DNA from 2 places in the Joostella sp. genome. Region 2 is predicted to be linked to the other one. Evidence: riboswitches for the same ligand, from Rfam matches in the RefSeq annotation. Region 2 holds a riboswitch; the other holds the start of a gene.

Region 1 (16,743 bases), on a different contig from region 2:
GCAGCAACGGCAGCGACAGATATCCATTTTAAATAATTTCTATTTTTTCTAGGTTTTAATGGTATGTCTTGCGTGCTCTTCTCTTCTTTGGCTACAGAAAAATACTCAAACATAGATTTATATTCCTCTAAATGTGGCGCCACATCTGTTTGAGAGAAATACTCCTTTAATTTGTTTTCTTCAGCAACAGTTGCAGTTGCCTCAAAATACTTTTCCAGTAGTTTTTCAATCTCACTAAGTGAGAGTTGTTTTTTAGCTGTTTGAGGATTAATATTCCTCACATGCTTATCATTAGAATTGTTATTATTATTTGCTGATGCCATAACTGTGCTTTTTTAGTAATTGTTCTCTAACTGCTTTCCTTGCTCTCGATAAAGTAACTCGAATTGCAGTAGGATTCATTCCTAACATTTCTTCTATTTCATTATATTCATATTGCTCTACATCTCTTAATTGTAATACCATACGCTGTTGCTCAGGGAGGGTATTCATTATTTTTTGCATCCAACTTAGGCTGTCATCAACCTCTATTTTCTTTTGCAAAGATGTATTATTATCCTCATAATTGGTATGAACCAATTTTAAATTTCCTGCTTGCTTCGATTTTAAACGATCTAAACAAAAATTCTTTGTCATCGTCATAGCAAACGCCTCTACATTATTATAATTGTTAATCTTCTTTTTATTAGACCATAATTTTAATAATACTTCTTGCGTTGCGTCTTCAGCCTCCTCCGTAGAAACCAATAACCGCTTTGCCAGCCGAAACAGTTTATCCTTAAAAGGCATTACAGTATGTAAAAACTCCGTTTGTTGCATTTTGTTGGTTAATTAGATCGCTTAAAACTGCTTTCTACTTTCTAGACGAACAAGAATAGATTTTGTTACAATAATTTTATAATTAAAATAAATGTAAGTAATATTACGCTGATAACGCAAATCATAAACTGGCATTAATTTTGATATTTTTTAGTCTTTAATACGACTCATATCAATATGAAGCTAATTTATCCTCTTAAAAACAAACCTATGAGACACCTATTTAAATTAAAATGGGCTTTAATTTTTACATTAATATTTACCTACAGTTGCTCCGATCAAGATGACAATCCTGTACAACCACCTGTAAGCAGCGATCTTGAAATTCAAGATTTTATATGGAAAAGCATGAATAGTTGGTATTTATGGCAACCTGAAGTAGAAAATCTTTCTGATTCTAAAGACGATAATAATGAACAGTATAATGCTTTCTTAAGTAATTATGGACCCCCAGAAGGTATCTTTTCTGATGTATTATCTCCTAAAGATCGCTTTAGTTACATTGAGAGCGATTATGATAATTTATTCAACTCATTCTCGGGAGTGGCTACAACCAACGGAGTTGAGTTTGTTGTTACAAGACCTCCAGAAGGAGGAAATAAAGTACTTGGTGTAGTTACTTATGTTATAAATGGAAGTGATGCTAGTAATAAAAATGTTAAAAGGGGCGACCTTTTTAACGCTATTGATGGTACTGAATTATATGCTATTACTGATAGTAATGGCTCTATAATTGAAAGTAATTTTAGCCTTTTCAATCAAGAAAGTTATACCATGAATTTTGCTACTATTGAAAACGACTTAGTTGTTTCTAATAATGTAAACATTGAACTTAATAAAAGTGAACTTACTGAGAATCCTATTCATATCCACAAAACACTGGAAGTTAACAACACTAAAATAGGATATTTAATGTATAACAGGTTTGTTGGTGATTTCGATGAAGAACTTAATAATGTATTCAGTGAATTTAAAGCTGACGGTGTTACAGACTTAGTTGTAGATTTAAGATACAATCCTGGTGGTTCAGTAGCATCTTCTACAAGGTTGGCAAGTCTCATTACTGGACAGTTTACTGGAGAGCTATTTTCCAAAGCTACTTGGAATCCTAAATGGAGTGATTTTGATGAAGACAATAATTTCGTAGACAATATTGATGGCACAGCACTAAATAGCTTAAATCTATCAAGAGTATATATAATTGCTACAGACGCAAGTGCTTCTGCAAGTGAATTACTTATTAATGGTTTGGATCCATGGATAGGAGTAACCCATATTGGGGATAAAACAGTTGGTAAAAATGAATTTTCTATAACACTTATAGATAACCCTAATACAAGTAGTCCATACGCATATACTGGAAGCGCTTCATTAGCAGGTGTAAACCCAAATCATAAGTATGCTTTGCAGCCTTTGGTTGGAACCAATGAAAATTCTGCTGGATTTTCTGAGTTTACAGATGGATTAGATCCAGATATTGAAAAATTAGAAGTGTTAGGAGATTTAGGAGTTTTAGGAGATCCTAATGAACCTCTTCTTGCTGTTGCCATTGAGCAAATTACTGGAGTTTCAAACAAGTCTTTAAACCTAAGAACTTCTGATAAATTAAATATTAATACGATTAAAAGTTCTAACGACTTTATGCCATATAGAAACATTTCAAATTATGACTTTTACAGAATGAAATAATAAAGTCACTACATAAAACATAAAAAGTCTCAGATATTCTGAGACTTTTTCGTTTAAACATAGCAAAAACTCGGGATGCCCCTCAACACCCCGGAGGCTCTACAAACCTAACCTAAATCCTACTCTTATGTTTCTCCCTCTGGTAGTATATCCTAAAAGTTCTTCATAATCTTCATTAAAAATATTATCAAGATTAAGGAATACTGTAAACTTATTTGAGAACTGGTGATTCACATTAAAATTCAATAGAGAAAAAGCATCCAATTCAACATTCTGAGATGTAAAGTCTGGATTGTACTGAATATCTAAACGCTTTCCTGTAAATTGATATTGAAGTCCAAAATTAGTTTTCTTCAATAACTCGTATTGAATACCTGCATTTACCTTATGCTTAGGGATTCGTAATGCAACCTTATCTCTATTTTCAGTAAATGTATAGTTGGCATCAATAATAAGAGATTCTATTGGTGTTACCGTAGCTTCTACCTCTACCCCATTCACCGTAAAGTCATCATCAGAATTTTCATATCCAATATCAGTATAACTAATAAAATTTTCTTCATATCGATTGAAGTAAACCCCGCTAATTCTGAATTTTTCGTTGTTATACTCCATTCCTCCTTCTAAAGTTCTATCTTCTTCAGGCTCTAAATCTGGATTTGCACCATAAGCTCCAAAAAGCTGAGAAAGTGTTGGCGCTATATAAGATGTGCTGTAAGATCCCAAGAATTTTAAGTAATCATCATTAAACTTTAATGTATATGATGGATTAAAATTATAGGTAAAATTAGTACCATATTCACTATGGTTATTCATTCTCCCTCCAACATTCATGTTTAATCCAAAATCGGAAACCCAAACAACATTTGCATAAGGATCGGAAGTAGAAAAATCGGTATCAGCACCCAAAGTTGCTTCGCTTTTCATATAATTAAAACCGATTATAGTATAGAATTTATCACTAAAATTATATTTATTAAATAAATCTACTACAGTGCTATTGGCTTCATAAGAATTTGGAAATGAAGAATAAATATCTCTATCAATAGTATTGTAAGATGCATTTAAAGTTACGCTACCATTGTTATAGGTATATTCTGGAGTTATAGCAACTCTAAATTGCTCGCTTTCCGAATAGTCATCGCTATCTTGTTGAGGCGAAGAACTATCAAAATCTGCTTTAAATTTATCATAGTATCCTAATACTTTAAATGAAAAACGATCTGAAAATTTATAGCCTAAATTAATATTAGAATTGATTCTGTTAAACGGATCTTTTTCCTCACCGATTACTGCGGAAAGTCCGTCTGTATATTGATTTCCAAATCCTGCTAAATATGTAAACTTCCCTAAAGTTCCATTAACAGAAGCTCTATTAGAAAAGTCGGATAAATTGTAATCGTTTTCTTCTGATGATTGATTAGAACCTATGCTACTCTCAAAATTAGCTCCTATTTTATTCGCTCCTGCGCTTTTGGTGGTAATATTTATTACGGCTGTAGCAGCACGGTTTCCATATAAAGTACTCGCTGCACCTTTTACAATTTCTATAGATTCAATTTGATTAAGATCTAATAATCTCAAATCAAAATCCATAGCTATTTGAGATGGATCACTTACTTGAATTCCGTCTATCAATACTAATACTTGTCGGTTGTTTCCCCCACGAACGAAATAAGATAAGTTCTGACCAGCATTACTTCTACTCCCATTAATTTCTATCCCACTCTTGGTATTTATTACTTCGGCCACAGAACGCCCTTGGTTACGTTGTAATTCTTCTTGGGAGATTTTAATTACTGTTTTACCTGAGTTCTCACGCTTTAATGAAAATCGTGAATCAGATACTACTACTTCTTCCAACTGCTGGATATCTTCATCCTGTTGGAGGTTACTTTTTTCTTGTGCAGTCGCAAGTGTGCATATAAATCCTGCTGCACAAAGAGAAAAAATTCTTTTGTTCATTCTAAAAGTTTTATAAAAGGGAAAAAAGTATGAGTTTACCCATACGCAAACCTTTATCCCGAAAGTTTGACATAAATAAATTTTGAATCTTGGCAGGTCTCCTGGCTTGCTTTTATGTTATTCTACCTTCCCATCTTAGCAAAATTGCCTTAACAGTGGTTTTCGAAGAAAATAACACACTTTATAAAAGATACGCTACTAATAATAAACTTATTGTAACGATAAAGCTTACAGTTGCGGGAACAGCCACGGATTTTAACCGTATTCCCTTTTAATTTAAATCTATTGAAAACAGATTTAAAACCATAAATTCGCCACAAAATTAAACATTTTAAATAAGCTTACCATTAAAAGAGATATTAATCTTAATTTTATTGCTGAAATATTATTGACTACCATACTAAAGAACTCCTTATAAATGAAAAATCTATTATTTCTAACAATTCTCCTGTTCCTATCTTGTAAAGAAACACCCAAAGAAAAAACTCAAACAACTCCACCCCATAAAATAATAGAACAGAATGTTACTAGCACTCCCATTAGTTACGCAAAGGGTTTTAGCATAACAAAGCAAGATAAAATTACAATTATCAAAGTAAATGCACCTTGGCCAAGTGCTAATAAAACCTTTACATATGCTTTAGTTCCTGAAAAGGATTTGAAAACTATTAGCCTTGATGATTCTCTTTACGATGCTATTATTAAAACACCCGTAAAACGAATGATTGCAACTTCAACTACGCATATTCCTTCTATTGAAGCATTGGGAATTGAAAATACTCTAATTGGTTTTCCTGGAACAGATTATATCTCTTCTAAGCCAATAAGAGAAAAAATTGAAGCTGGAAAAGTAAAAGAGCTCGGTTTAAATGAATCTATAAATACTGAGGTATTAATAAATTTAGAGCCAGATTTAGTAATGGGTTTTACTGTTGAAGGCGAAAATAAAACTTATCAAAATATCGTAAATTCTGGTACTCCTGTTGTTTACAATGGAGACTGGGTAGAAGCTACCCCCCTTGGAAAGGCAGAGTGGATTAAATTTTTTGGAGCTTTTTTTAATAAAGAAAAACTTGCCGATAGTATTTTTAATAACATCGCTAAATCTTATAATGAAGCAAAAGCATTGGCGGCAAATACTGATATCAAGCCTACTGTTTTTAGCGGCTCTATGTTTAAAGATATTTGGTACGCTCCTGCTGGAGAAAGTTGGGTTGCTCATTTTTTAAATGATGCAAATGCTAATTATATATGGAAAGATACCTTTGGAAATGGGAGCTTATCTTTAAATTTCGAAAGTGTGCTTGAAAAATCAAAATCAGCGGATTTCTGGATTGGTCCTGGGCAATTTACAAGCTATAGTCAGCTGCAAGATAATAATGTACATTATACTCAATTTGATGCTTATGCCAATAAAAAAATATATACTTATAGCCTAACTACAGGCGCAACAGGTGGTATTCTTTATTATGAATTGGCTCCAAACAGACCAGATATCGTTTTAAAAGATATAATTCATATTTTGCACCCTGAAGTATTAACAGATTACGAACCTGTATTTTTTAAGCCATTGCAACCTTGAATTCAATAAAAACATATCGATTTCAGTTTATTATACTCGCTGTCTTATTGATAATATTCTTTCTTATAAATATAAGTTTAGGATCTGTTAATATTCCAATCAAAGAGATTATAAATTCTCTTATTGGAAATGAAATCGAGAAACAATCATGGCAATATATAATTCTAAACTACCGACTCCCAAAAGCATTTACAGCAATTTTAGTAGGTAGCGGACTCTCCGTTAGCGGTTTACTAATGCAGACACTTTTTAGAAATCCTTTGGCAGGACCCTTTGTGCTAGGAATAAGCTCTGGAGCTAGTCTTGGGGTTGCAATTCTTATTATGGGCTCTTCCCTATTTGCTAGTATTTTTAGTTCGTTTTTTTTAAGCGGAATTTCTATTACAATTGCTGCAACCATGGGTAGTTTTTTAGTACTACTTTCCATTTTTGTAGTCGCAAATAAAGTAAAAGACACCATGGCATTACTTATCATTGGACTCATGTTCGGGAGTATCACTACAGCCGTTGTAAGTGTGCTTTCCTATTTTACAAGCAAAGAAAAACTACAACAATATATTTTTTGGTCGTTTGGAAGTCTAGGAAACCTTAGTTGGAGTCAACTGCTACTACTATTCACACTTTTTATTATAGGAATCTTAATTACAATAACCGTACTCAAACCACTTAATGCTTTTCTATTAGGAGAAAATTATGCGCAAAGTATGGGAGTTCAACTAAAAAAATCTAGATATCTTATCATTATAGCAACAAGTATTCTCGCAGGAAGTATAACAGCCTTTGCCGGACCAATTGCTTTTATTGGCCTAGCAGTTCCACATTTAACAAGACAATTATTCAATACACAAAATCATCATATCCTATTACCTGCAACTATTTTATTCGGAGCTATTTTAATGCTGATATGCGATACTATTGCACAATTGCCAACAAGTGAATATTCACTTCCAATTAATGCAATCACTTCTATTATTGGAGCTCCCGTAGTGATATGGCTATTGGTTAGGAAACGTAAAATGGTGTTTTAAAAAACCTAATAAAACCTAACCATACGTTGATATTAAATTCTAGATGTCAATCAATAAAATATTTATACTTTTACCTGATATATTAATAACCATAATAGTTTCAACATCAATTTACAACAGCAAAATATAATACTAAAAACAAAAAACTTAGAAGTAGGATATATTTCTAAAAAAGTTAGTAATTCCATCGCTAAAGAGATTAATTTTGAATTAGTAACTGGAGAACTTACTGCCGTTGTTGGCGCAAATGGTATTGGAAAGTCTACACTTTTAAGAACTCTAGCCAGCGTTCAACCTAAATTAAAAGGAGAAATAGCTATAAAAGACAAAGCACTAGAATCCTTTGAAAACAGCGATTTAGCTAAAGAAATAAGCATTGTTTTAACAGAACATATTCCAGCAAGAAACTTAAGTGTTTTAGAAGTCATCGCATTGGGAAGACAACCTTATACAAACTGGATAGGGACACTTTCCGAGACAGATATTGAAAAAGTAAGGGAAGTTATTAAACTTGTAGGATTAGAGGCTCTAAAAGATAAAAAGTGCTTTGAATTAAGTGATGGTCAGATGCAACGGGTAATGATTGCTAGAGCGCTCGCTCAAGACACTGCTATTATTATTTTAGACGAACCCACTACCCATCTCGATATTTACCACAAGGCTTATATTTTAAAACTGCTAAAAACAATCGCTCAAAAAACAAGAAAAGCCATCCTATTTTCAACGCATGAAATAGATCTGGCTATTCAGTTATGTGATAAAATATTAATCTTAGATACTGAAAAATCAGCATTTGGAGAACCTTGTTCGCTAATCGAAAAAGGAAGCTTTAAAAATCTCTTCCCCGAAGATTTAGTATCTTTTGATCCTGCAACAGGATCTTTTAAGATTAAAAAATAATTATTTAAAGTTAAGATATGCCATTACAGGAAAATGATCTGATGGATATTTTAAATTCTTAGAATCACTAAAAATCCCACTTTTTAATACTTCAAAATCATTATCTGAAATAAACACAAAGTCAATCTTATTGTCTACAGGTTTTTCAAAATGAAACCCATTAAAAGTTCCATCTGGACCAAAAGCATTTTTTCCAGCTTCTAAATGACTATCAAGCATTTCCTTTTTAATAGCCACCACACCTTCAGAATTACTATCCAAATTAAAGTCACCCGTTAAAACTATCGGTAAATTTTTAGGATTCAGTTCTTTCATTTTCTTTAAAATAAGCTTTGAACTTTCCAATCGAGCAACATGACCTACATGATCAAAATGAGTATTAAAAACCATAAATTCTTTGCCAGACTCCTTGTCCTTAAAAGTAGCATAACTACAAATACGATTTAAAGCAGCATCCCAACCTTTAGAAGGTGTATTTGGTGTTGGTGATAACCAAAAAGTGCTCCCATTTTCTACATCATACTTTTTAACATTGTAAAAAATAGCTGAATATTCGCCTTTTGTATCTCCTTCATCTCTTCCTACTCCAATATACTTATAGTCTTTCAAAGCATGCTGAATATCTTCTAATTGACCATGGAGTCCTTCTTGCGTACCAAATATATCTGGAGCATAAAAGTTTAATTGAGAGATAAGAAAATCCTTTCTGCTATCCCAATTATTTTTAGCGTCGGAAGGGTTATTGTATTTAATATTGTAGGTCATTACTTTTAAATCTTGAGCATTTAAAAAGCTGCATGCAAAAAATAATAACAGTAGTGAATATCTTTTCATTTTTATTAAGTTTAGATTGCAACTAAACTACCAAAAATAATCTGGTCGTATAGTTATAAAATCTTTAAATTATTTAATTGGAGTCCCTCGCATTCTATCAAAATTCTTGTAACTATTTTCAATTTTCCTCTTTGGAGCTTGTTCATACTCCTTTTCAGTAACTTTATATACTTTTTGAAGCGTATCTAACTTTGTATGCATTTCTGCAATAACATCTTCATATTCTTCGTCGTTAATAGCATTATGCAACTCTTGCGGATCCTTTTCTAAATCGTAAAACTCCCAAGCATCTATATCATCATAAAAATGCATCAACTTATATCGTTTCGTTTTTACACCATAGTGCTTTTTAACCATATGAAAAGCTGGAAAATCATAATAATGATAATAAATGGCATCTCTAAAATTATCATCTTCAACAGTACCATCTAAAAGCGGTTTTATAGATTGTCCTTGCATTCCATCTGTTAATTCGTTTCCGCCAGCATAATCTAAAAAAGTCTGAGCAAAATCTAAATTTTGAGTAAGCGCATCTACAACAGTTCCTGGTTTTATTGCCTTTGGATATTGAATTAAAAAAGGCATCCTAAACGATTCTTCATACATAAAACGTTTGTCAAAAAAACCTTTTTCTCCTAGATAAAATCCTTGATCAGAAGTATAAACAACAATTGTATTTTCTGATAAACCATTTTCTTCCAAATAATCTAAAACCTCGCCAACTCCATCATCTACAGCCTTTACTGTTGCTAAATAATCATGTAAATAACGTTGCCCTTTCCATTCTGCTAGTTCTTTTCCATGTAAATCAGCCTCCCAGAAAGCATTGTTTTTTGGTAAATAAGCTTCATCCCAAATTTTACGTTGCTCAGGGCTCATTCGATCGAAATCGTTTGTCCAAGGATTATTAGAAAGCTCTGTACTAGCAAACTTCTTGCTCAATTTAAGATCATGTCCCTCATACATATCATCATAAATAGTTTGTATTTGTTCTTGTGCGGCAACTTGATTTTCATGCTTATCAAAATAAGTATCAGGAAGAGGAAATTTAATAGTATCATACACCGTTAAATAACGTAAAGGAGGCATCCAGTTTCTATGCGGAGCTTTATGGTGAAGCATCATAAAAAAAGGTTTGTCATCAGATCTTTTTTTATCTAGCCAATTAATAGCATCTTCAGTAATAATATCTGTTGCATATCCATCAATCTGTATGGAGTCGCCCATCTTCACAAAATCAGGGTTATAATAGTGCCCTTGATCGTCTATTATATTCCAATAATCAAACCCTTGAGGATATCCGTAAAGATGCCATTTACCAACCAATGCAGTTTCATATCCCAGTTTTTTTAATTTTTTAGGTAATGTAGGCTGACTCGCATCAAAACGCTCTCCATTCTGTCTGAAACCATTTATATGACTGTGCTTCCCGGTTAAAATAACAGCCCTACTTGGTCCGCAAATAGAGTTTGTACAATATGTATGATTAAAGATAGCGCCATTTTCTGCTATCCTATCAATATTTGGAGTTGGAGCTAATTTCCCGATCGGATGATTATAAGCACTTATCGCTTGAAATGCATGATCATCTGCCATAATAAATAATATATTAGGCTTCTGAGTAATGGTAGCTACTTCTGGTTTCTGCTCTTTTTTTTCTTTACAACTTGTAAATAAAACTGCTAAGATTAAAAAGGGTATAAATTTAAATATCAATTTCATGAGTATAGGTTTATCATTTTTTTGATGATACTTGTATGTTCGACACTATATGCTTCTTATTAACTATCGTCTCTGATATAAAACCTGCAATTTCATCTGTATAATTGTATGCTAGGTTTGCCCAATCGTGATTCCCTTCAGGATCCGTTGCTAGTAAATAAGAGCCTCCTAATTTATTAAGCTTATCTGTAATAGCTTTAGCTCCAAATAAGGTTATAAAACCTGGACTAGTAGGTTTACAATAATGGTGAGGCGCAATATAATAAGGAACCAAATTATCTTTCTTTCCATGAAAGAATATCGAAGGAATAACATTTTTCTCAGTTATATAATCTGTACTCACAAGCGCTCCAGCAAATGAAACAACTCCAGCATATTTTACAGCTCCAAATGGAATATCCTTCGTTTTAGGGCTTCCTTGCATATAAACGGTATTTAAAACCGCTTCGGCGCCAGCGCTGCTTCCTACCAAAATGATTTTATTAGCGTTGAAATTAAGAGTTGATGCTTTATCAGTTAGGAAACTTGTAGCATTAAGGATATCCTTAGTTACAGAATTAAAAGTTTCCATTTTTCCTGCTGAAGAATAATCGCATCCAAATGACTTCCCTTTTCTTGTAAGGTTATAACTCATTGAAGCTACCGCATAACCTCGTCTTGCCATATCGATACAAAACTTTTTTTCTAAAGGATTATCTCGTTTCCCTGATGAAAAACCTCCTCCATGAACCAAAATAAGCAATGGTCTTTTTGAAGATATATTTTCCTCTGAAGAATAGAAATCTAGATTTAATGTGTCAGAATACGTGAATGTTTCAGATGTAACCTCATCAGAAACATAATCTTTATATTGTTGTGCTTCTATTTGAAGCGATAGAAGAAAAAGAGCTACTAATAAAACTAGTGTATTTGTTTTCATTTTTATTCTTATTATAAACTCGCTTTATACGTTTAATAGAATCTTTACTAAGATCGTTATAAAGTATAAAGCGAGCTAACCATTCTCTATTGCAAAATAAAGGATGCTTTTAAGCTAGCATTAGAGTCTCCTCCAACAAAAACCTCAAAAACTCCAGGTTCAGCAACAAACTCTATGTTTGAATTATAAAATTTCAAATCTTCTGGTTGTAAAGTAATCGTTACTGTTTTACTTTCTCCTTTCTTTAAAAACACTTTCTTAAATCCTTTTAACTGACGATTAGGTGGTGTTATACTTCTTACAACATCATGTAAATACAATTGTACTGTCTCTTCTCCATCATAATTTCCAGTATTTTTTAAAGTTACAGAAACCTCAACTGCATCTCCTTGTGAAATTTTTTCTTTGCTGATTTTTATGTTTGAATACTCAAAAGTTGTATAACTTAATCCATATCCAAAAGGAAGTAAAGGTGAGTTTTTCTCATCTAAATAATTAGACTTAAATTTCTGAAATTCTTCCGAAGTTGGTGCAGGTCTCCCTGTATTTTTCATGCTGTGATATACTGGAATCTGCCCAACAGAACGTGGCCAAGTAGCTGTTAATTTCCCAGATGGATTGTAGTCTCCATAAACGACATCTGCAATAGCATTTCCTGCTTCTACTCCTGGATGCCAAACCTGCAAAATACTAACAGGCATATCAAACTCTTCTGGGATTTCCAACGGACGACCACTCATTAATACCAATACTACAGGCTTCCCAGTAGCAACCAAAGCTCTTATTAATTTCTTCTGAGCTTCTGGTATTGTAATATCTGTTCTACTTGCTGCTTCTCCACTCATTTCTGTAGCTTCTCCAACCACTGCAACTACTACATCAGATTTATTAGCCATCGCTAAAGCCTCTTTTAACAATGCTTCTGGAGATTCTTTACTGATTTCTACACGTGGTCCAAAAACATTAATCTTCTTCGCAAGTTCTTCATCATTTAAAATATTACTTCCTTTTGCATAATTTATAGTTGCATTTGGAGCGACATTTTTAAATCCTTCTAAAATTGTGATTGCATTTTTCACATCCCCTGTTGGCGCCCAAGTTCCTAGCATATTATTTCTACTATCTGCTAAAGGTCCTACTAATGCAATGCTAGAGGCTTTTTTTAGAGGTAAAACATTGTTTTCATTTTTTAACAATACAAAAGAATGTTGTGCAGCCTTTCTTGCTACCTCTCTGTTTTCTTCAGTAAGAATATCTTTTTCAGGACGAGAATCATCAATATAGCGATAAGGATCATCAAATAACCCCAATTTATATTTAGCTTCTAATACTCTTCTACAAGCATTATTTATTTCGGTTTCTGTAACTTTTCCTTCTTCTAAAGATTTTTTAAGTGTAGAAAGAAAACCTTCTCCAACCATATCCATATCCAAACCAGCTTTTAAAGCCAATGCCGATACAGCTTGAAGATCTCCTAAACCATGCGCTATCATTTCATTTAAAGAAGTATAATCTGAAACTACAAAACCTTCAAAACCCCAACAGTCACGTAATAAATCTGTTAACAACCATTTATTTCCAGTTGCTGGAATTCCATCTACATCATTAAAAGATGTCATTACACTAGCTGCACCAGCATCTATAGCCGCTTTATAAGGAGGTAAATATTGATTAAACATTTTTACGCGACTCATATCAACAGAATTGTAATCACGACCACCTTCTACCGCTCCATATAAAGCAAAGTGCTTAACACAAGATAACATTGTATTTGTATCCATAAGATTATCTCCTTGATAACCTGTTACCATCGCTCTAGCAATAGCTGAGCCTAAATAAGTATCTTCTCCTGCTCCTTCAGAAATTCTTCCCCAACGAGGATCACGAGAAATATCTACCATTGGAGAGAAATTCCAATTGATACCATCTGCTGTAGCTTCCTTTGCAGCAATTTGTGCGGTACTTTTTATTAAGTCCATATCCCAACTTGCAGCTAGACCAAGTGGAATTGGAAACGTTGTTTTATATCCGTGGATAATATCGGAACCAAAAAGCAAAGGGATTTGCAATCTTGATTTTTTAACTGCTAAGTCCTGAGCTATTTTCATTTTCTTCGGACTAGCTACTCCAAAAAGTCCACCTACATTACCTGCTTTAATTTTAGCTTCTACATTTTCGCTAACTACTGAACCTGTTGCTACACCGCCACCAGGAGTTAATAAGTTTAATTGACCAATTTTTTCATCAATAGTCATTTTATCCAATAGAGATTCTACTTCTGGAATTCTATCTTTATTTTGTGCCATTACAGTTGTTGTAACACCAAGTATAAAAACTAATATTAAGGCTTTTACTATTTTCATTCTAACATTTTTTGATCCCAAACAAGGGACTATTTTTATTTTTGAGTTTATTTTTCAAACAAACATCTTACTCAAACTCTACATTATAAACTATTGATTGCGTTTATGAGAAAACAACCACGATAAAAAATCAGGCTCACTAAAAGCTGGATCCCAACTATTATGATTAGCATCATCATAAAGGGTGAATCTAGGATGGCCACCTTCATTTAAAAGCGCTTCTACCATTTTAATAGAGTTCATTGGGTTTACCACATTATCTTGCGCGCCATGAAATACCCAAAGCGGTGTGTTTACATATTTGCTAACGGCTTCTGTACTACCTCCTCCACAAATTGGAATTCCAGCAGCAAAAGTTGTTGGCATTCTAGAAAGCAATTCAAAAGTTCCCATTCCACCCATCGAAAGCCCTACAATATAGACTTGATCTTTCTTTACAAAAGATTTACTTAAAAATTGATTTAGTAAACTCATTGTTAGATCTAAAAATTTCGTTGGCTTTTTATCATCATGAAAAACCAATTTCACACCATCACTACCAGAGCGATCTACGTCAGCATTCGACCAATAATCATCTTTTGAACATTGCGGAAAAATTACAATGGCAGGGTAGTCTTCCATATTTTCCTTTTTTGTAAATAAAGAGCTCCCATGTGTAAGCTGACTTACATTATCATTTCCTCGTTCTCCTGCACCATGCAAGAAAAGTACCAATGGATATTCCTTTTGATTTGAAAAATTCTTTGGTAATAAGATTCTATACTTCAAGGTATCCTTACCTACAACAAAATTATCTTTTTGATAAAGTTCATTTTGTGCTATTATTAGCATTGGCAAGGAAAGCAATACTAATAAAACTAATTTGCTGTTATTTTTCATATGTAAATCCTAATTTATTTAGTCCGTTTTGAACATCTCCATTCTTCATAAACAATTTCCAAAACAATCCAGTTCTATAATTTTCAATCATAACAGGAATTGGCCCTTGATCGATTGCTAGATATCTTGGTACAAACCAATCCTCCTCAATACTAAAGGCATCATAGGGTCCATATTTTCCAATTAAAGAATCTTGCTCCTTATACATAAATCTTAAAAACTGCATACTCTCTTTTGGAGTGTAAGGCATAGAAGAAAGTGCAGCTGTAGGAGAAATTACTCCCAAATCACTTTTTCCAGGATGGTGTCCGGCATATCCGTTTACAGAATAACTAGCGGTTAATCCCCAACAATTTTCTCCGTAACCTTTATACCCTTGAGGGTTGTCCACACAGTATTTATAGTTTATAAGCGCATGGTTTTTATTTAGTTCCCAATAATCTCCATATTGATCTTTTAATCCTTTTGGATTCAATCCTAAATATGAATAATGAGCCCAAAATAAAGGACCTACCGTATCACTATTATGCTTTAATACTGTTTTTAAATCATAATATGTAGCATCTGTTGCAATAGCACCACTCTTTGCCCATCCTTTTTCGTAAACTTCTTTAGAAATAGGATGTGTTGGAGATGCAGCAGCCAGAATATACATAATAAGACATTCGTTATACCCCGAAACTGCAAAGTTCATTTTCCAACCGTTGTTTGGCGACCAATGCCAGTATAAAACATCTTCTCCCTTAGTATACCAATCCCATTCTACATCTTCATATAGTTCTTGAATATCTGCAACTAATTGTTTTGATTCTTCAGTAGAATCAGTCTTATAATATTCAGCAACAGTTAAAAGCCCTTGGATTAAAAATGCCGTTTCAACCAAATCTCCACCATCGTCATACTTACTAAATGGCTTTACTTTTCCTGTATTATCATCCATCCAATGCGGCCATGCCCCATGGAAACGGTCTGCCTTTTTAAGGAAATCGACAATCTTAATATAGCGCGTTAAGGCTTGTTGTTTTGTAATGTAACCCCTCTCTACACCAACTAAAATAGCCATTACTCCAAAACCACTTCCTCCAGTTGTAACAATATGTTTATCGTTTGAAGGATAAATATCATCTAGATGAATACGTTCTGCCGCTAACCCAGAGTTAGGCTGAGCTCCATCCCAAAAATATTCGAAGGTTTGCTTCTGAATTTTGTCCATCAACTCCTTATCTGAGGCTGACGGTGTAAAAGTTGAAGTTTCCGTATTAGTAACTTCTGAAGCTTCTTTTTTATCTGTTTTTTTTGAACTGTCACATCCTACCAAAGTGAATGTGACAGCTAAAAATGCTAATATTAATCGCATGAGGGTTTATTGTTTTTTATTAATATCCTGGATTTTGAGTCATCTCTGGAGTTTGAATTAATTGATCATTTGGAATAGGAAATAACTCATGTCTCCCTTCTACAAATGTTTTACCATCTGCTGCCATTGCTTCTTTTGCCTCTCCTATTCTTATTAAATCAAACCAACGATCATGTTCAAAAGCCAATTCCAGCCTTCTTTCATTCCATATTTTTTGACGTAATGAAGCTTGGTCTGTAACTGTTACGTTATCTAGCTCTACTCGAGCTCTAACCATATTCAATGAAGTTAATGCTTCTGAAGATTTCCCTAATTCGTTTGCTGCTTCTGCTTTTAACAAGTAAACTTCAGCAAAACGTAGGATCCTTACATTTTTATCCCCATCACTAGAGCCAGCATTGGCGCTAGAATATGCTTTTTCATTATATCTAGGATTCTGAGATGAAGCACTCACTTCTCTACCGTCCCATAATGTTTCACCAGCAAAAATTATTGTAGCATTCTTTCTTATCTCATCGTTTTCTGCATCATAAGCATCAACTAAATTTTGAGAAGGACTATTAAATCCCCAACCCCAACCATTGCTACCTCCATTGGCGCCTTGAGTTTGAGAGTATTGTTGAACTCCATGTGCTATCGATTCCCCTCTAGCTTGAACTTCAAATATAGATTCTACACCATTTTCG
Region 2 (16,743 bases):
TGTAATTTTAGGGAAAGATGGAATCGAAAAGATTGTTGAAATAGAACTATCTGATGCTGAGAAGACTAAAATGCAAGAAAGTGCAGATGGAGTTAGAAAAACAAATGGACTTTTAGAGCTATAAAAAGCTAATAATTCGATTAGATATTGAAAAATCCTACAAATATTTTTTTGTAGGATTTTTTTGTGCTTTAAATCTTCAAAAAAATAATTGTCAGTTCATAACGTAAACGCTATATTTGTCCGTTTTTAAAATTGACCATTAAATAAATTTAGAATGCAGAATAAAGGACTTATTAGGCTGTTTGCTATTTTGTTTGGTATTGTAAGTATTTATCAACTTTCTTTTACTTTTGTTGCAAATAAGGTAGATGATGAAGCTGAAACTTACGCGTTAAACAAGATTTCAGATGCAGAAGAGAACTACGTAGCGAAGCGAGAAGCCGAAGAATCTAGGTATTTAGACTCCCTAGGAAATGAAGAGGTATTTAGCCTTGGATTTGCTGATTTTACCTACAATGAGGTAAAAGAAAAAGAATTAAACAAAGGACTTGACCTTAAAGGTGGTATCAATGTTATTCTTCAAATATCTGTAAAAGATATCTTGAAAGGATTAGCGAACGATACTAAAGACCCTGTTTTTAACAAAGCGTTGGCGCAAGCAGATGAGGCTTCAAAAAATAGTCAAGATGATTATGTTGACTTATTCTTTGCTGAATTTGAAAAGGCTAGTGCTGGTTCTACAAAATTAGCATCTCCAGATATTTTTGCTAATAAATCGTTGAGCGAAGAGATCAACTTCCAAATGACAGATGATCAAGTTCAGCCAATTATTAGAAGAAAAATTGATGAGTCGATTGTATCTGCATTCGAAGTATTGCGTAAGCGTATCGATAAGTTTGGAGTTACACAACCAAACATTCAGCGTTTAGGTACTTCTGGACGTATTTTGGTAGAATTACCAGGGGCTAAAGATGTAAATAGAGTACAGAATTTACTTCAAAGTACAGCACAATTAGAGTTCTGGGAAACTTATAAAGCAGACCAAGTAGCTCCTTTCTTAATTGCTGCTAATAATACTTTAAAAGATATTGTTGTTACTGATAAAAAGGATGATGTTAAAGAAGAAGCTACTTCTGAAATCGATTCTTTATTGTCTGATGCAAATCAAGATTCTTTAGATGTTGCAAACCAAGTGAATCCACTTTTCGATCTTATCGTTAGTGGTGGAGGGCAAGGTTCTCCAGTAGTTGCAATGGTTGCTACTAAAGATACTGCAAAATTCGATGAGTATTTAAAAATGCCTCAAGTTAGGCAACAACTTCCTAATAACTTACAATATGTGAAATTCGCATGGGGGATTCCTCCTAAAGATACACAGGTTGTAGAATTATATGCGTTGAAAGCTAATCGTGAGAACATTCCAGATATGAGCGGAGATGTTATTACAGATGCTTCTCAAGCTTATGATATGGCAGGAAGACCAGCAGTTTCTATGCAGATGAATTCTCGTGGAGCTAAAATCTGGGAAGAACTTACAGGAAAAGCATTTAGAGAGCAAGGTAATATTGCTATTGTTTTAGATAATATTGTTTACTCTGCACCAGGAGTATCTAAGGGAGCAATTTCTGGAGGTAGTTCTGAGATTTCTGGAAACTTTACGTTAGAAGAAGCAGACGATTTAGCGAATGTACTTAGAGCTGGTAAATTACCTGCTTCTGCAGACATTATCCAGTCGGAGGTTGTAGGACCATCATTAGGACAAGAAGCTATTAGTAGTGGTATGTTCTCTTTCATCGTAGCAATGGTATTAGTATTGTTATGGATGTTACTATATTATGGTAAAGCTGGTATTTTTGCAGACATCGCACTTGTATTTAATATTATTTTAATATTTGGTGTGCTTGCAGGATTAGGTGCAGTTCTTACATTACCTGGTATTGCCGGTATCGTTTTAACAATCGGTATGTCGGTGGATGCCAACGTAATTATATTTGAGCGTATTAAAGAAGAGTTACGTGCAGGAAAAGGACAAATGCAAGCAATTGCAGATGGATTTAGTAATGCATTGTCTTCTATTTTAGATGCAAATATTACAACAGGATTAACAGCTATTATCTTATTATTGTTCGGAACAGGACCTATCCAAGGTTTTGCAACTACTTTAATAATAGGTATCGCAACTTCTTTATTTACTGCAATCTTTGTTACTAGATTATTAGTAGAATGGAATGTAAAAGGAGGTAAGAATCCATTAACATTTACAACTTCTATAACTAGATCTTTACCTAAGAATCCAAATTTCGATTTCTTAGCAAAAAGAAAGAAAGCTTATATTATATCTGCCATCTTAATTATAATTAGTTTAGGTTCTTTATTGACTAAAGGACTTGAAGGTGGTGTGGATTTTGTTGGAGGACGTTCGTACCAAGTACGTTTTGTAAATCCAGTGAATCCTTCTGATATAGCTAATGATCTTAATGACGTATTTGGAAACACAGAGGTGAAAACTTTTGGAGATGCAAATCAGGTTAAGATTACTACAAAATATAAAGTTGATGAAGAAGGAACTGCTGTTGACATAGAGATTCAAAAAGGTCTTTATGAAGCAGTTAAAAAGTACCTTCCAGAAGGTATTACTTATGAAGACTTTTCTAAAGGTAGTGGAGAGGACAAAATTGGAATCTTACAGTCTATAAAAGTAGGTCCAACAATTGCAGATGATATTAAGAAAAATGCAGTTTGGGCTATTATAGGATCTCTTGCAGTTGTATTCTTATACATCTTATTACGTTTCCGTAAATGGCAATTCTCATTAGGAGCTGTAGTTGCAGTTTTCCATGATGTTTTAATAGTATTAGGGATCTTCTCTCTTACATCTAGCATCATGCCATTTAATATGGAAATCGATCAAGCTTTTATAGCGGCGATCTTAACGGTGATTGGTTACTCGTTAAATGATACCGTGATTGTATTTGACCGTATTAGAGAGGTGGTTAGAGAAAAAGGATGGAGAGGCGGACACAATGCTAATGAAGCATTGAACAGCACTTTAAGTAGAACCTTGAATACCTCTTTAACTACATTAGTAGTGTTATTATCAATATTTATCTTCGGTGGAGAATCTTTAAGAGGGTTTATGTTCGCCATGATTGTTGGTATTGCTGTAGGTACATATTCATCATTATTTATTGCAACACCAGTTATGTTTGACACTTTAAAGAAAAAAGGTGATAAAATAACTGAATAGTTATAAAATATATAATTTCTTAAAAGGGCTACCTATTTCGGGTAGCTCTTTTTTTTTGTAATAAGGATTGCAGCGGGTAGCTTTTGCTATTTCTTTCTGCTATTACCCCTTTTTAACCTTGATTTAGCTTGTTTTACTGACTTCTCCTTTAGTTTCTTTGTAATAGCAAATACTACGAGCGGAAAGCTTGGTATCTTCTTTTTTCTAGAAGATAATTACCCTAATCATTTTTATAACAATTTTTATAGAAGCTGTTTTTAAAGAATATCTTTTCTATTTAAATATTATGTAGCTTTACACCGATATAAGTTCTTTACATATCGATCAATCTAATTGCGGTTTTACTTTTACGTAGATTAATAGGGAATTGTGTGAAAATCACAAGCTGTCGCGCAACTGTAAGTAACAAACCAGTTTTTATCAATAAATCCACTGTCTAACGATGGGAAGGAGGTAGAAATGTTACAAGCCAGGAGACCTGCCGAAATTAAAATGATGCTGCTTTCGCGACCTGAAGCAATATTCAAGAATTGATAGTTTTTACACCTTATTTTTAATTTGGTGTATGCTGCTATTGAATTTTGTTTTAGTCCGTAAGCGCCTTGTAAAGGATCAAGAGTGTTTAATAGATTAAAAACAAAAAAATGATCACACAAAATTTAGGGTACCCGCGAATAGGTGCTAAAAGAGAGCTTAAAAAAGCTTGTGAAAACTATTGGTCTGGAAAGACTGATGTTGATTCGCTGTTGGAAGAAGGAAAGCGTCTTCGAGCAGAAAATTGGAAACTTCAAAAGGAGGTCGGTATAGATCTTATCCCTGTAAACGACTTTTCGTTTTACGATCAAGTATTAGATATGTCTTTGGCTTTAGGAGCCATTCCGCCACGTTATTCTGAGGTTCTTTTGGAAGAGGATAATCAATTGGATCTTTACTTTGCCATGGCTCGTGGCTATCAGAAAAATGGTTTTGATATTACTGCCATGGAAATGACTAAGTGGTTCGACACCAATTATCACTATATAGTTCCAGAGTTTTATAAGAATCAAGAATTTCAATATACTTCTACAAAGGCGGTTCAAGAATATAAAGAAGCTATAGCATTGGGAGTGGAAGCTAAGCCTGTTTTAATAGGTCCTGTATCTTATCTGCTGTTTGGGAAGGAAAAGGAAGAAGGCTTCCATCGTTTGGATTTAATAGATCGATTGCTTCCTGTTTACTGTGCAATTATTGCTGAATTACAGGATAATGGTGCTAAAAATATTCAGTTGGATGAGCCGTTTCTTGTGATGGATTTAAATGAAAAGGAACGCAAAGCTTTTCAATCTGTTTATGCAACTTTAGCTGAAAGATTTCCAGAAATATCTTTTTTTCTGACTAGCTATTTTGGTTCACTCGGAGATAATTTAAATTGGGTTTTAGAGCTTCCTGTGGCCGTTCTTCATCTTGATCTTACAAGAGGAGGTAACGAAGTGGTTTCTTCGTTAGAAAGCGCCCCAAGTAGTTTAAGATTCTCTTTGGGAATTGTTGATGGACGAAATATTTGGAAAAATGATTTTGAAGCTTCTTTGTTGTTGCTAAATGAGGCAAAAGAAAAAGTAGGTGAAAATAGGTTGATACTTGCTCCTTCTTGTTCGTTATTGCATACTCCATTTGATCTCGATAATGAGACAGATGAGACTACATTGCCTTTAGAGGTTAAAAATTGGATGGCTTTTGCCAAGCAAAAGATCAAAGAGTTGAAAGTGATTTCGAATTTGGCTTCTGGAGTTAATAGTGATGCAAATAAAAAGGCTTTGGAGGAGAATAAAAAAGCGATGATTTCCAAAAAGGAATCTAAGTTAATCCACAAAGAAAAGGTGCAGTATGCGGTTAGTAATATTACCCCTTCTCAGAGTAAACGAAATAGTAAGTTTACGGATCGGCAGATTTTGCAGCAAGAGAGTTTAAGGCTTCCTTTGTTGCCAACAACAACTATAGGTTCTTTTCCGCAAACAAAAGAAGTGCGATTACTGAGATCTAAACTTAAAAATGCTTCATTATCTCAAGACGAATATAACGATGCTATTACTACGGAAATTAAAAAAGCTATAAAATGGCAGGAGGAGATCGGTTTGGATGTATTGGTACATGGCGAGTTTGAGCGTAACGATATGGTTGAATATTTTGGGGAGCAGCTAGATGGTTTTGCTTTTACAAAATTTGGCTGGGTGCAGAGTTATGGATCTAGAGCGGTAAAACCGCCAATTATATACGGAGATGTAGATAGGTTAGAGCCAATGACAGTTGCTTGGACAGCATATGCGCAAGAATTAACAGATTTACCTGTAAAAGGGATGTTAACGGGACCTGTAACCATTTTACAATGGTCTTTTGTGAGAAATGATCAGTCTAGAGAAGAAACTACGAATCAGATTGCGCTTGCAATTCGAAAAGAGGTGGTTGATTTGGAAGCTGCTGGAATTAAAATTATTCAGATAGATGAGCCTGCAATACGTGAGGGGCTTCCTTTGCGAAGAGCAGATTGGAAGGGGTATTTAGATTGGGCAATTAAGGCCTTTAGAATTACTGCTTCTGGGGTAAAAGATGCAACTCAAATACATACGCATATGTGTTATTCTGAATTCAATGATATCATAGAAAGTATTGCAGATATGGATGCTGATGTGATTACGATTGAGACTTCTCGCTCTCAAATGGATTTATTAGATGCATTTGTAGATTTTGAATATCCTAATGAAATTGGGCCAGGGGTTTATGATATTCATTCTCCAAGGGTTCCTAATGCTGAGGAAATGGAAAATCTGATTAAGAAGGCAGCCGATTTATTGCCTATAAAAAATATTTGGGTAAATCCTGACTGTGGATTGAAAACAAGAGGGTGGAAGGAAACTAATGATGCTTTGGTGGCCATGGTAAGTGCCGCTAAATCGTTACGAGAAAAGTTTCAAGTGGAAGTTTCGTAGCTTCTGTAAGTGATTAAATTATCATGCTGAGCTTATCGAAGGATTTATGCAAAACCTTCGGTAGGCTTAAGCTGATAATAGTTTTATTATATTTTTTGAAAGCTTATGCGGTCTCCTTCAGTAAGTTTCCAGCTATCTGCCGTACCTCCGTTGAGTTCTAATACATATTGAGCAGGAAGTTTAGACGGAAGTGATGATTCGTTCATTGGATGTGCATTTTTTACCATGCTAACAATCTTTAAATCACTATTTATATAGATAATATCTAAAGAAATTTCAGTGTTTTTCATGTAGAAACTACGTGGTTCTTCGTTTTTAAATATAAAAAGCATTCCCTGTTTTTCTTCCATGGAAGAGCGATACATAAGTCCCGTTTGACGCTCATATTCGTTGTCTGCAATCTCAATATCAATTCCGTCTTTTATAAGCGTATCCCCTTTATAAATAGATAATTCTCCTTCTTTAGTGAAAGAAACCTCTTCTGTTTTTATTTCTTTTTGAGAAGAATTTGTGTTGCAACTAACTAACGATAAGCACAAAAAAACAAAAGCTAATAAAAGGCGAATTAAAAAGTTGATCATGATACTTTTTTTGACGGTTTAAAGAAAAACATAAGGTAAAACCCAAGAAGAACAAAAGGAATACTAAGCCATTGACCTGTGGAGAATACGCCAAGAACCGATTCGAATCCACCTTGAGATTTTTTATAGAATTCTGCAATGAAGCGAACTGTCCAAGTTAATACCAACCACATTCCAAACATATATCCTAACTTGTCTTTCTTATCGGTTTTCCAATACGTGAAAAACAAAATAATAAATACGAATACGTATCCAAAAGCTTCATATAATTGGGCTGGGTGCCTTGGAAAAGATTCTCCTAATTGCTTAAAAATTACACCGTAATCAGTTCCTGTTGGCTTCCCTACGATTTCTGAATTAAAGAAGTTCCCTAATCGCACAAAAACGCCTCCAATAGCTACAGGAATCGTTATTCTGTCTAGAATCCATAGCATTGGTTTTTTTATCACTTTTTTGCTGTATAAATACATAGCGATGATAACACCAATAGCTGCACCGTGACTAGCAAGCCCTCGGAAACCAGTAAACTCAAATGTTGGACTAAATTGGAATGGTAAGATAATGCTAAGTGGATCTTCTAAAAACATACTTGGCTCATAGAAAATAAAATGCCCTAATCGAGCGCCAATAAGTACAGAAAGAACCATATAAATAAACAGAGAATCTAGCGCTTCTTCCGACTGGTTTTCGTTTTTGTATATCTTTTGCATTAAGAACCATCCTAATGTAAAAGCAATAACAAACATTAAACTATAATAGCGTAATTGGAAAAAACCAAGGTCTAAAAGAACCCCGTTAGGATCCCAAGTGATACTTAAAAAGTGCATTCTCGTTTATTTTGAGGTAAATATAACTAATTGATGTTTTATGGTAAAGATAAATTTTAGGAATAAACGCAAAGTTTTGTTAAAGGAAAATAGCAGAGCAGTTTCAATTCTTTTGTTACGGTACTGGGTCGTAACCAGAGCTTCCCCATGGGCCGCAACTAAGAATCCTTTTAGCAGAAAGCCAGCCGCCTTTAAAAAGACCGTGTTTTTTTAGTGCTTCTAGCGTATATTGAGAGCATGTTGGCGAATATCGACAAGTAGCAGGAGTAAATGGCGATATTGCCGCTTGATAAAAGCGAACTAAAAAAATAAAAGGAGCTATGAGTATTTTTTTTAGCAATTTGTTTTTTTAAAGTATAAAAGTTTGAAAGTTAATAAGATGTATTGAATCAGCTTAAAATATTAAAGTTTACAATGTTTTGAATGCTAGACTACAAATTTTATTTTTAAAGCCTAAAGCCTAAAGCCTAAAGCCTAAAGCCTAAAGCCTAAGAATTAGTTTAGACTAAAAGTTGTTCCGTCTTTACCATCTTTTAATTCAACTCCCAAAGCAGCCAATTGATCTCTGATTTTATCTGATGTGGCAAAGTCTTTATTAGCTCTTGCTTCTGCACGTAACTGAATTAATAGCTCTACAGTTCCAGTTAACTTATCTGAAGAATTGTCTTGAGCATTTCTCTCGTCTTGCAGTCCTAGAACATCAAAAACAAACGCATGCATGGTTTCTTTGATCGTAGCTAAGTCTTCTTTGGTAATAGAAGCCTTTTCTTCTTTAATTAAGTTCACCTGCTTTACAGCTTCAAATAGGTTTGCTATTAAAATCGGACTATTAAAATCGTCATTCATAGCACTATAACAGCTATTTTTCCAAGCGCTAACATCAAAAGTAGATGTGTTTGCAGTTGGTAAACTTTCTAATGCGCGTATGGCATCCATCAATCTATTAAATCCTTTTTCAGAAGCTAAAAGAGCCTCGTTGCTAAAGTCTAAAATACTACGGTAATTAGCCTGTAGCATGAAAAATCGGGTTACTGATGGCGTAAAAGCTTTGTCTAAAATATCGTTATTACCTGTAAATATTTCATTTGGTAAAATATTATTACCAGTAGATTTAGCCATTTTCTTCCCGTTTAGTGTAAGTAAATTGGCATGCATCCAATAATTAACAGGACTTTTTCCTTTAGAGGCTTCCGCTTGAGCTATTTCACATTCGTGGTGAGGAAATTTTAAATCCATTCCGCCTCCATGAATATCAAAATGTTCTCCCAAATATTTGGTGCTCATTGTAGTACATTCTAAATGCCAACCAGGGAAACCATCACTCCAAGGAGAAGGCCAACGCATAATGTGTTGTGGTTCTGCTTTTTTCCAAAGTGCAAAATCTTGTGGATTTTTCTTTTCAGACTGTCCAGCAGTTTCTCTTGTATTGTGAATTAGGTCTTCAACTTTACGTTTGCTCAGTTTCCCATATTCATTTGTTTCATTAAATTTTAAAACATCAAAATATACAGAACCATTCACTACATAAGCAAAGCCATTATCTATAATTTCATTAATTACCTCAATTTGTTCAATAATATGCCCAGTAGCAGTCGGCTCGATGCTAGGAGGGAGGTTATTAAATTTATTAAGGGTGTTATGGAAATCTACCGTATAACGTTGCACGACTTCCATAGGTTCAATTTGTTCTAACCTCGCCTTTTTTGCAATTCTATCTTCTCCAACATCTGCATCATTCTCTAGGTGCCCAGCATCAGTGATATTTCTTACGTAGCGTATTTTATATCCAAGGTGCTTAAGGTATCTAAAAACAAGGTCAAAAGACATAAAAGTTCTTACATTACCGAGGTGTACATTACTGTAAACGGTAGGTCCACAAACATACATTCCAACATAGCCCTCTGTAATTGGTTTAAATACTTCTTTTTCTCCTGTAATCGAATTATAAATTTTTAATTCGTTGGTTTGATATAGTTGCATTGTTGTTTTAATGATTTTTTTGAGAATATCTTAAAAAAGGTTAGTTTTTTATCTGCATATTCAACGGTCCGAAAATGTTGTATTCGCACATTTGTATATGCAGATTTGTAGTTAGATTAGAAGAATTTATTCTTAAAAATCAGTATCTAACTTTATGTAATCTAAAAACTCTCTTTTTACTGATGGTTCTTTAAATTTACCTCCAAATTCTGAAGTTACTGTACTACTTTCTATGTCTCTAATTCCACGAGAATTTACGCAAAGGTGTTTAGCATCAATTACGCAGGCAACATCTTTAGTTCCTAGCGCTCTTTGTAGTTCTTGTACTACTTGCATAGTAAGTCTTTCTTGAACTTGTGGACGTTTAGCGTAGTAATCTACAATTCTATTCATTTTAGAAAGACCAACAACACTTCCGTTAGAGATATATGCAATATGAGCTCTCCCAACAATTGGAAGTAAGTGATGCTCGCAAGTAGAATAAACAGTGATGTTTTTTTCTACAAGCATTTCTCCGTACTTATACTTATTAGAAAAAGTAGAAGCTTTAGGTGTTTTATCTGGATTAAGTCCAGAGAAAATCTCTTTCACAAACATTTTAGCAACTCTTCGTGGTGTACCGCGTAAACTATCATCTGTTAAGTCTAATCCTAACGTTTCTAAAATATTGTAAACTTGTGATTCTATTTGTTCTATTTTCTGGTCATCAGATATTTCAAAAGCATCTTTTCTCATTGGAGTTTCCGCCGCTGATGATGCATGGTCATTACCTAATTCTTCAAAGTGATCTTCTAATGCTTTATCTATTTTCATCCCTCTAAAATATTACTTTATTGCAACTAACTCTTATAAATAAATTTTTAATAGGTGTTGTAAAAAATGGTTGCCAATAAAAAAAATTGACAGCAAAGATACGTATTTATAGCCTATTAACATTAATATAGTGCTAAGTTGCAAACTTTTTATTGAATAATTAACTTTCTTCGTTTATTAAATGGTGTTTTCGAGTATTTAGTGTACTTTTTTATTAGTAGCTTTTCTCTCTAAAACCTTTCAATTTTTCTATTATTCATCTGTTATTTGTTGTCTTTCAGCTTATATTCATTTGGAAGTAATTTTTTATCAGCAATAAGATTTATTTCTATGATTAATTTTTACAATAATAAGATAGGTTTGCTCGTTCACTATCGTGAGGAATTTAATTTCTGATGTATAAAAAGTAGCGGTTTTATAGAAATCTCACTTTGTTTTTCTGAATAATATATTGCTATTTTAGAGTTGATGATCCCTAAACTGATTCTTTTAAATTTTAAATAGATTGATAAAAAATGAAAGATCAAACAATTGTCAAAGACATAGCATTTAATGCAGCTATAACAACACTTTGGGATGCTATTACAGATCCTGAAGAAATGAAAAAATGGTATTTTAATATTCAAGATTTTAAATTAGTAGAAGGGAATAAGTTTTATTTTTACGAACCCAACGGAAAAAATTTTAAACATGTATGTAGAATTTTAGAAGTTGTTCCTGGGGAAAGAATCCGGTATACTTGGAGTTATCCAGAATATTCCAAAGCAATATCTGTTGTGAGTTGGCAATTAACTTCTGTAGATAGAATAACGCATGTACGATTGAAACATAGTGGAATAGAGAATTTTTCTTCCTTAGGGCTTAATTTTGAGAGTAGTAGTTTTGACGCAGGTTGGGATGCTATTATAATGAAGAGCTTGCCAGAATTTTTAAAAAGTAAACTGTATTAAATTTCTTTTAAATAGGTATATTTAATCTAAAATTAGATTTACCAACCTTATGTTAGTTTCCAAAAAAGTTAATATTTACAGTATTTTAAGCGGTACTTGGCGTCATTTTTTAATAGAAATAATAGCCTGTCTTGCTGCTTATACACTTTATAGATATGTAGAGTCTCTCCATGTTTTTGATTCAGTAGTTATTTCAAGTAAGATACCTACTATTTTAGGTACAGCCTTAGCCTTTTTTATTGGTTTTAATAATAATCAGGCTTATGATCGTTGGTGGGAAGCAAGAAAAATATGGGGTGCTTTGGTAAATGATTCTAGATCTTTTGGAAGACAGGTTTTCTTTTATATGAAAGGAGATGTTACTACTGAAAGCATAAAGAAAGATAAAGTTAGAATGATTTATCGACATATTGCATTTGTATATGCGCTTAAAGAAAGTTTAAGAGGAACTATTTCTCGTGAGTATCGTAATTACCTCTGCGAGGAAGAATGGAAGGCAGTAGAGAAGGAGTCTAATATTCCTAATGCAATTTTGAACTTACAATCTAAGGACTTAGAAATGCATTATAATAAAGGGAATATAGATGGTTTTAAGTTTTTGGAGTTAAATAAAATGATAGTTGGTTTTTGCGATGAAATGGGAATGTCAGAAAGAATTAAAAATACCGTATTTCCTACCACTTATAACTTCTATACTCGTGTATTTATCTGGATATTTATTGTAAGTATAACATGGTCTGCAGTAGATGGGATGGGCGCTTGGTCTATATTAGTAGGAATTCTTGTAGGTTATGTGTTTCTAACTACCCATAAAATTGGGATGGCTCTTTTAAATCCTTTCGAAGCGATTCCTTCGGGAATTTCTTTGAATCAAATAACAAGAGCTATAGAAATCAATTTATTAGAAATGCTTGGAGAAAGTAAAATACCGCCTCCGGAAGAGGTTGTTAATGGGGAGTATATTATGTAAAAATATATGTAATGATGAGTAATAAGTGAAAAAAAAGCTCGAAAAGATGAAATCTTTTCGAGCTTTTTTTTGTGAGTAACCATAAAGAATATTTTTCTTAATGATTATGGTTTTTACTATAAGTTAAAGGTAACAGAGAAGCTTACGTTTGTATTCTTATTATCGATAGCTGCTGTAGATGTGAGTCCTGTGTCGTACAAGGAAATGTTATAATCACGGAACGCTTGACTAAATCCTAAGTCTAGTTTTGTAGCTCCAAAAGAGTACCCAAGCCCCAGAGAATATCCATTTAAGTCACTTGAAGTGAACTCGTCTTCATAAGGGCTGCCTTCAAAGCGATAACCTCCTCTGAAGCTGAATCTCTTCACTCTAAATTCTCCTCCAACTCTAACGGTAGAAACTGCTTGAAATTCATTTTCGATAGCTTGGTTTTCTTCAGCAAAAACAGGATCTGTAGTTGGTTTGAGCTTTGCGTTAGACATATCTTGATAAGAATAATCTAAACTTAATAACCCAAAAGGCCCAAAAATAACAGCCATACTTCCAGTATATTTCCCTGGGATATAAATATCGTAATTTGGGAATATAATAGTTGTGTTAGGAGTGTTTTCTGCATATGAAGCGTTCGCGTCACCTGGATTTGCTAGGTAGTCTGCATTTATACTTTGAAACAATTCGTCCGTCATTCCATACCATGTAGGGGATTGGTAACTAGCTCCAACACGAACCATATTACTTAGTTTTGCAATCCCTCCAATATTAAATGAGAATCCATTTCCATACGTGTATAAATCGTTATCAAATTGAACATATTGAAGTTTAGAATCACTATCATAACCAAATTCATCAAACTGAGATATTCTTCTACGTTCAAGGCTATGGAAATTCAATCCGAAACCTAGATATACATTATCGGTATATTGAGAAGCGAAGTTTAAAGTGTATTTACTGTCGTATCCAGAGGTAATAACCAATTGTTCTTGACCAATTCTACTTGCATATTTTGCATTGGAAACATAGCTAGTTTCATCAGGATTTTCGGAAGTAGCAGGATCGATTACATAATTTTGATATCCTAGAAAGCCTTGTTGTGCATCGTATCCTAAATCGCGGCCTATATTGATGTAGGCTTGAGTAATGTTTTCATTGTCAATAGGTTCTAAGTTTCCAACTCTGTATCCAGTAGCATTGTTTAAGAAATACTGAGCTATAGAAGTATTTCCATCTCCAGTAGCTAAGAATTCGTTTTCAAAATTATTACTGAGTTCGTAATTAAAAGCCATGGTAAATTTTTTCCAAGGAGAAGAAGAGTTTCCATTGTTAAACACCAAAGCCCCTCCAATTTGATTCAGCTTTAATTGTGAAAAATCAGTTTCACTTCTGCCATTAAAATAATTAGTTTCATTATTTATATGGTAGTTGGCAAGCGAGATGGTAAATACTGTGCTTGTAAATACAGCAGAACCTGCGGGGTTGATATTAAGGGAAGACATGTCTCCTCCAAGAGCTCCAAAAGCTCCGCTCATTCCTTGGTATCTAGCAGTTCCGTTTAGTTTGTCGCTTCCGTAAAGAGCTACATCGTTTCGGTTTTGAGCAAAAACATTTGTAGCGAATATAAATGTTACTAGAAATAAAAATAGATTTCTCATTTGATTACTTACTAAGTTTTTTCAGAAATTATATAATTTTTAAAGTTGTAAATCTTAAAAAAGGCCTACTTTTTTGGAGTAAGCCTTTTTAAAATATAAGTTTTATTATCTTCTTCCACCGCTACTTCTTGATCCACCACTACTTCTTGATCCACCGCTACTTCTAGATGCGCCGCTACTTCTAGATCCTCCTGAGTAAGATCTTGAACCGCTGCTTGATCTAGAGAAAGAGTTGTTGCTTCTACTAGAAGAAGATGTTCTTGAACGTGTGCTTGAACTTCTACTAGAAGACGTTGGTCTTGAGTATGTGTTAGAACTTCTTGTAGATGAAGAAGATCTAGAATAACCTTCTCTTGTAGAGGTATTTCTAGAAGCAGAACTAGATGTTCTAGAATATCCAGCTGTTCTGCTGTAGCCACTTCTATTTCTATCTACGCCAACTCTAGAGCTATTAGAGTAACCACTACGAGAAGTTGTGCTTCTTGATGAATTCCCTGTTCTTGCTGAAGTAGATCTAGAATAACCTCTAGATGTTCTTGCAGTAGTATTACTTCTTCTTTCAGTAGCGTTATGTCTAGCTATAGCAGCTGTATTTCTACCGTAGTATCCTCTTCTTGAGTTTGTATAGGCATATCGATGATTCCCAGCATATGGGAAAGGACGGTAATATCCGCCACCCCATGGACCGTAATAGCCTCCGCCATACCAAGGACGACCGTAATAGCCACCACCGTAGCCCCAGCTTAAGCCCCAGCCCCAGGCACCAAAGTATCCTCCTCCATAGCCATAGCCACCAAAAATGTATGGTCCCCAATATGGGTTATAGTATCCACCGTAGTAGCCTCCATAATAACCACCATATCCAAAGTCGTTGTTGTAAACATTAACGATAGTTCTTTCTGGGTTTTCTCCCCATCCAGGATTCCCTTCGTTATAATCTAAAACGTAATCTTGAGTTACATCGGTGCTATCTACATCAGTGCTAGAGTATTCGTTTACATCAGTAAATATTTCATTTTGCTCCTGATAATCTAATGCTTGACCTAACATTTGAGCTCGGCTATCAAAATAACCTTCGTAATCGGTTATTGCAACATTAGCGGTAGCCTGTTGTTCTTGTTTTTTATCATTGGAATTTTTAGTATCGTCATAATAAGCAATATCTTTTTCATATATTCCATCATTATCATAATAAGAAGCCTGATCATATGATCCACATGATCCAGCGAGAATTCCAACAATAAATATAGTAGAAATAGCTTTTAATTTTCTAGGAATGTATAGTGTTTTCATGATTGTAAAAATTTATTGTTGAACATAACAAAAATAGTTAGTTTTGTCGAACTATATATTTATAGATTACATTTAACTAAGGTGCAAGTTTTGTGCCAAACTACATACAATGGGTAAGAATTTAACAAAGAGAAGCGAAGATTATTCTAAATGGTATAACGAACTGGTTGCTAAAGCTGACTTAGCTGAAAATTCAGCGGTAAGAGGTTGTATGGTAATCAAACCTTATGGGTATGCTATTTGGGAAAAAATGCAAGCACAATTAGATAAGATGTTCAAAGAAACAGGACATGAGAATGCATATTTTCCTTTATTTATTCCGAAGTCATATTTAAGTAAGGAAGCAGCTCATGTTGACGGTTTTGCAAAAGAATGTGCAGTCGTAACTCATTACAGATTAAAAAACGCTGAAGATGGAAGTGGAGTTATTGTAGATCCAGATGCAAAATTAGAAGAAGAACTTATTGTGCGCCCTACTTCAGAAACGATTATTTGGGATACCTATAGAAAGTGGATTCAATCATATAGAGATTTACCTATTCTTGTTAACCAGTGGGCAAATGTTGTACGTTGGGAATTAAGAACACGTATGTTTTTAAGAACTGCGGAATTTTTATGGCAAGAAGGGCATACGGCACACGAAACAAAAGAGGAAGCAATTCAAGAAGCAGAGCAAATGATGCATGTGTATGCAGAATTCGCAGAGACTTTTATGGGTGTTCCTGTAGTAAAAGGAGTGAAAACAGATAGTGAGCGTTTTGCTGGTGCTGTAGAAACATATTGTATTGAGGCTTTGATGCAAGATGGAAAAGCACTGCAAGCTGGAACTTCTCATTTCTTGGGTCAGAATTTTGCAAAAGCATTTGATGTAAAATATACAACACGTGAAGGTAAGCAAGAGCTAGTTTGGGCAACTTCTTGGGGAGTGTCTACAAGATTAATGGGGGCTTTAATAATGATGCATAGCGATGATAACGGATTGGTATTGCCTCCAAAATTAGCACCAATTCAAGTTGTAATTGTTCCTATACATAAAGGACAAGAACAGTTAGATGCAATTACGGAACGTGTAAATCCTTTAGTTAAAGAATTAAGATCTAAAGGGATTTCTGTAAAGTTTGATAATAGAGATACTTATAAGCCAGGTTGGAAGTTTAATGAATATGAGTTGAAGGGTGTTCCGTTGCGTTTAGCAATTGGAATGCGTGATATGGAAAATAACACTTTTGAGTTAGCTCGTAGAGATACACTTTCTAAAGAGGTAGTTGCTACCGATGATGTGGTCGAAAGAATTGAAGTTTTACTTGAAGAAATCCAAGAAACAATTTTTAATAAGGCTTTAGATTATAGAAATAGTCATATTACAGAAGTAAATACTTTCGAAGAGTTTAAGGAACTTTTAGAAACTAAAGGTGGATTTTTATCGGCACATTGGGATGGAACGACAGAAACCGAAGATAAAATAAA

The links. A riboswitch is a leader RNA that binds a small molecule or an ion and turns the genes downstream of it on or off. The one in region 2 is predicted to bind cobalamin.
Region 1: it holds a riboswitch for cobalamin, as region 2 does, so the genes downstream of both, ACN0TY_RS12610 (TonB-dependent receptor plug domain-containing protein) here and metE (5-methyltetrahydropteroyltriglutamate--homocysteine S-methyltransferase) in region 2, are expected to answer to the same signal.

Annotation. Positions count from the first base shown of each region.
Region 1 covers NZ_JBLXAF010000007.1:110,358-127,100, forward strand. Annotated here, with positions in the region: gene ACN0TY_RS12595 (hypothetical protein) at 1-323, opposite strand, end outside; gene ACN0TY_RS12600 (RNA polymerase sigma factor) at 307-819, opposite strand; gene ACN0TY_RS12605 (S41 family peptidase) at 1,030-2,508, shown strand; gene ACN0TY_RS12610 (TonB-dependent receptor plug domain-containing protein) at 2,608-4,473, opposite strand; cobalamin riboswitch at 4,547-4,796, opposite strand; gene ACN0TY_RS12615 (ABC transporter substrate-binding protein) at 4,892-6,055, shown strand; gene ACN0TY_RS12620 (FecCD family ABC transporter permease) at 6,052-7,083, shown strand; gene ACN0TY_RS12625 (ABC transporter ATP-binding protein) at 7,282-7,983, shown strand; gene ACN0TY_RS12630 (endonuclease/exonuclease/phosphatase family protein) at 7,984-8,817, opposite strand; gene ACN0TY_RS12635 (sulfatase) at 8,887-10,539, opposite strand; gene ACN0TY_RS12640 (carboxylesterase family protein) at 10,553-11,458, opposite strand; gene bglX (beta-glucosidase BglX) at 11,545-13,821, opposite strand; gene ACN0TY_RS12650 (alpha/beta hydrolase-fold protein) at 13,912-14,700, opposite strand; gene ACN0TY_RS12655 (glucoamylase family protein) at 14,690-16,057, opposite strand; gene ACN0TY_RS12660 (RagB/SusD family nutrient uptake outer membrane protein) at 16,077-16,743, opposite strand, start outside.
Region 2 covers NZ_JBLXAF010000006.1:218,327-235,069, forward strand. Annotated here, with positions in the region: gene ACN0TY_RS12055 (malate dehydrogenase) at 1-124, shown strand, start outside; gene secDF (protein translocase subunit SecDF) at 278-3,250, shown strand; cobalamin riboswitch at 3,570-3,751, shown strand; gene metE (5-methyltetrahydropteroyltriglutamate--homocysteine S-methyltransferase) at 3,895-6,213, shown strand; gene ACN0TY_RS12070 (DUF192 domain-containing protein) at 6,300-6,794, opposite strand; gene lgt (prolipoprotein diacylglyceryl transferase) at 6,791-7,621, opposite strand; gene yidD (membrane protein insertion efficiency factor YidD) at 7,737-7,961, opposite strand; gene cysS (cysteine--tRNA ligase) at 8,117-9,601, opposite strand; gene folE (GTP cyclohydrolase I FolE) at 9,734-10,414, opposite strand; gene ACN0TY_RS12095 (SRPBCC family protein) at 10,930-11,364, shown strand; gene ACN0TY_RS12100 (bestrophin family protein) at 11,414-12,334, shown strand; gene ACN0TY_RS12105 (OmpP1/FadL family transporter) at 12,451-13,983, opposite strand; gene ACN0TY_RS12110 (hypothetical protein) at 14,089-15,276, opposite strand; gene proS (proline--tRNA ligase) at 15,386-16,743, shown strand, end outside.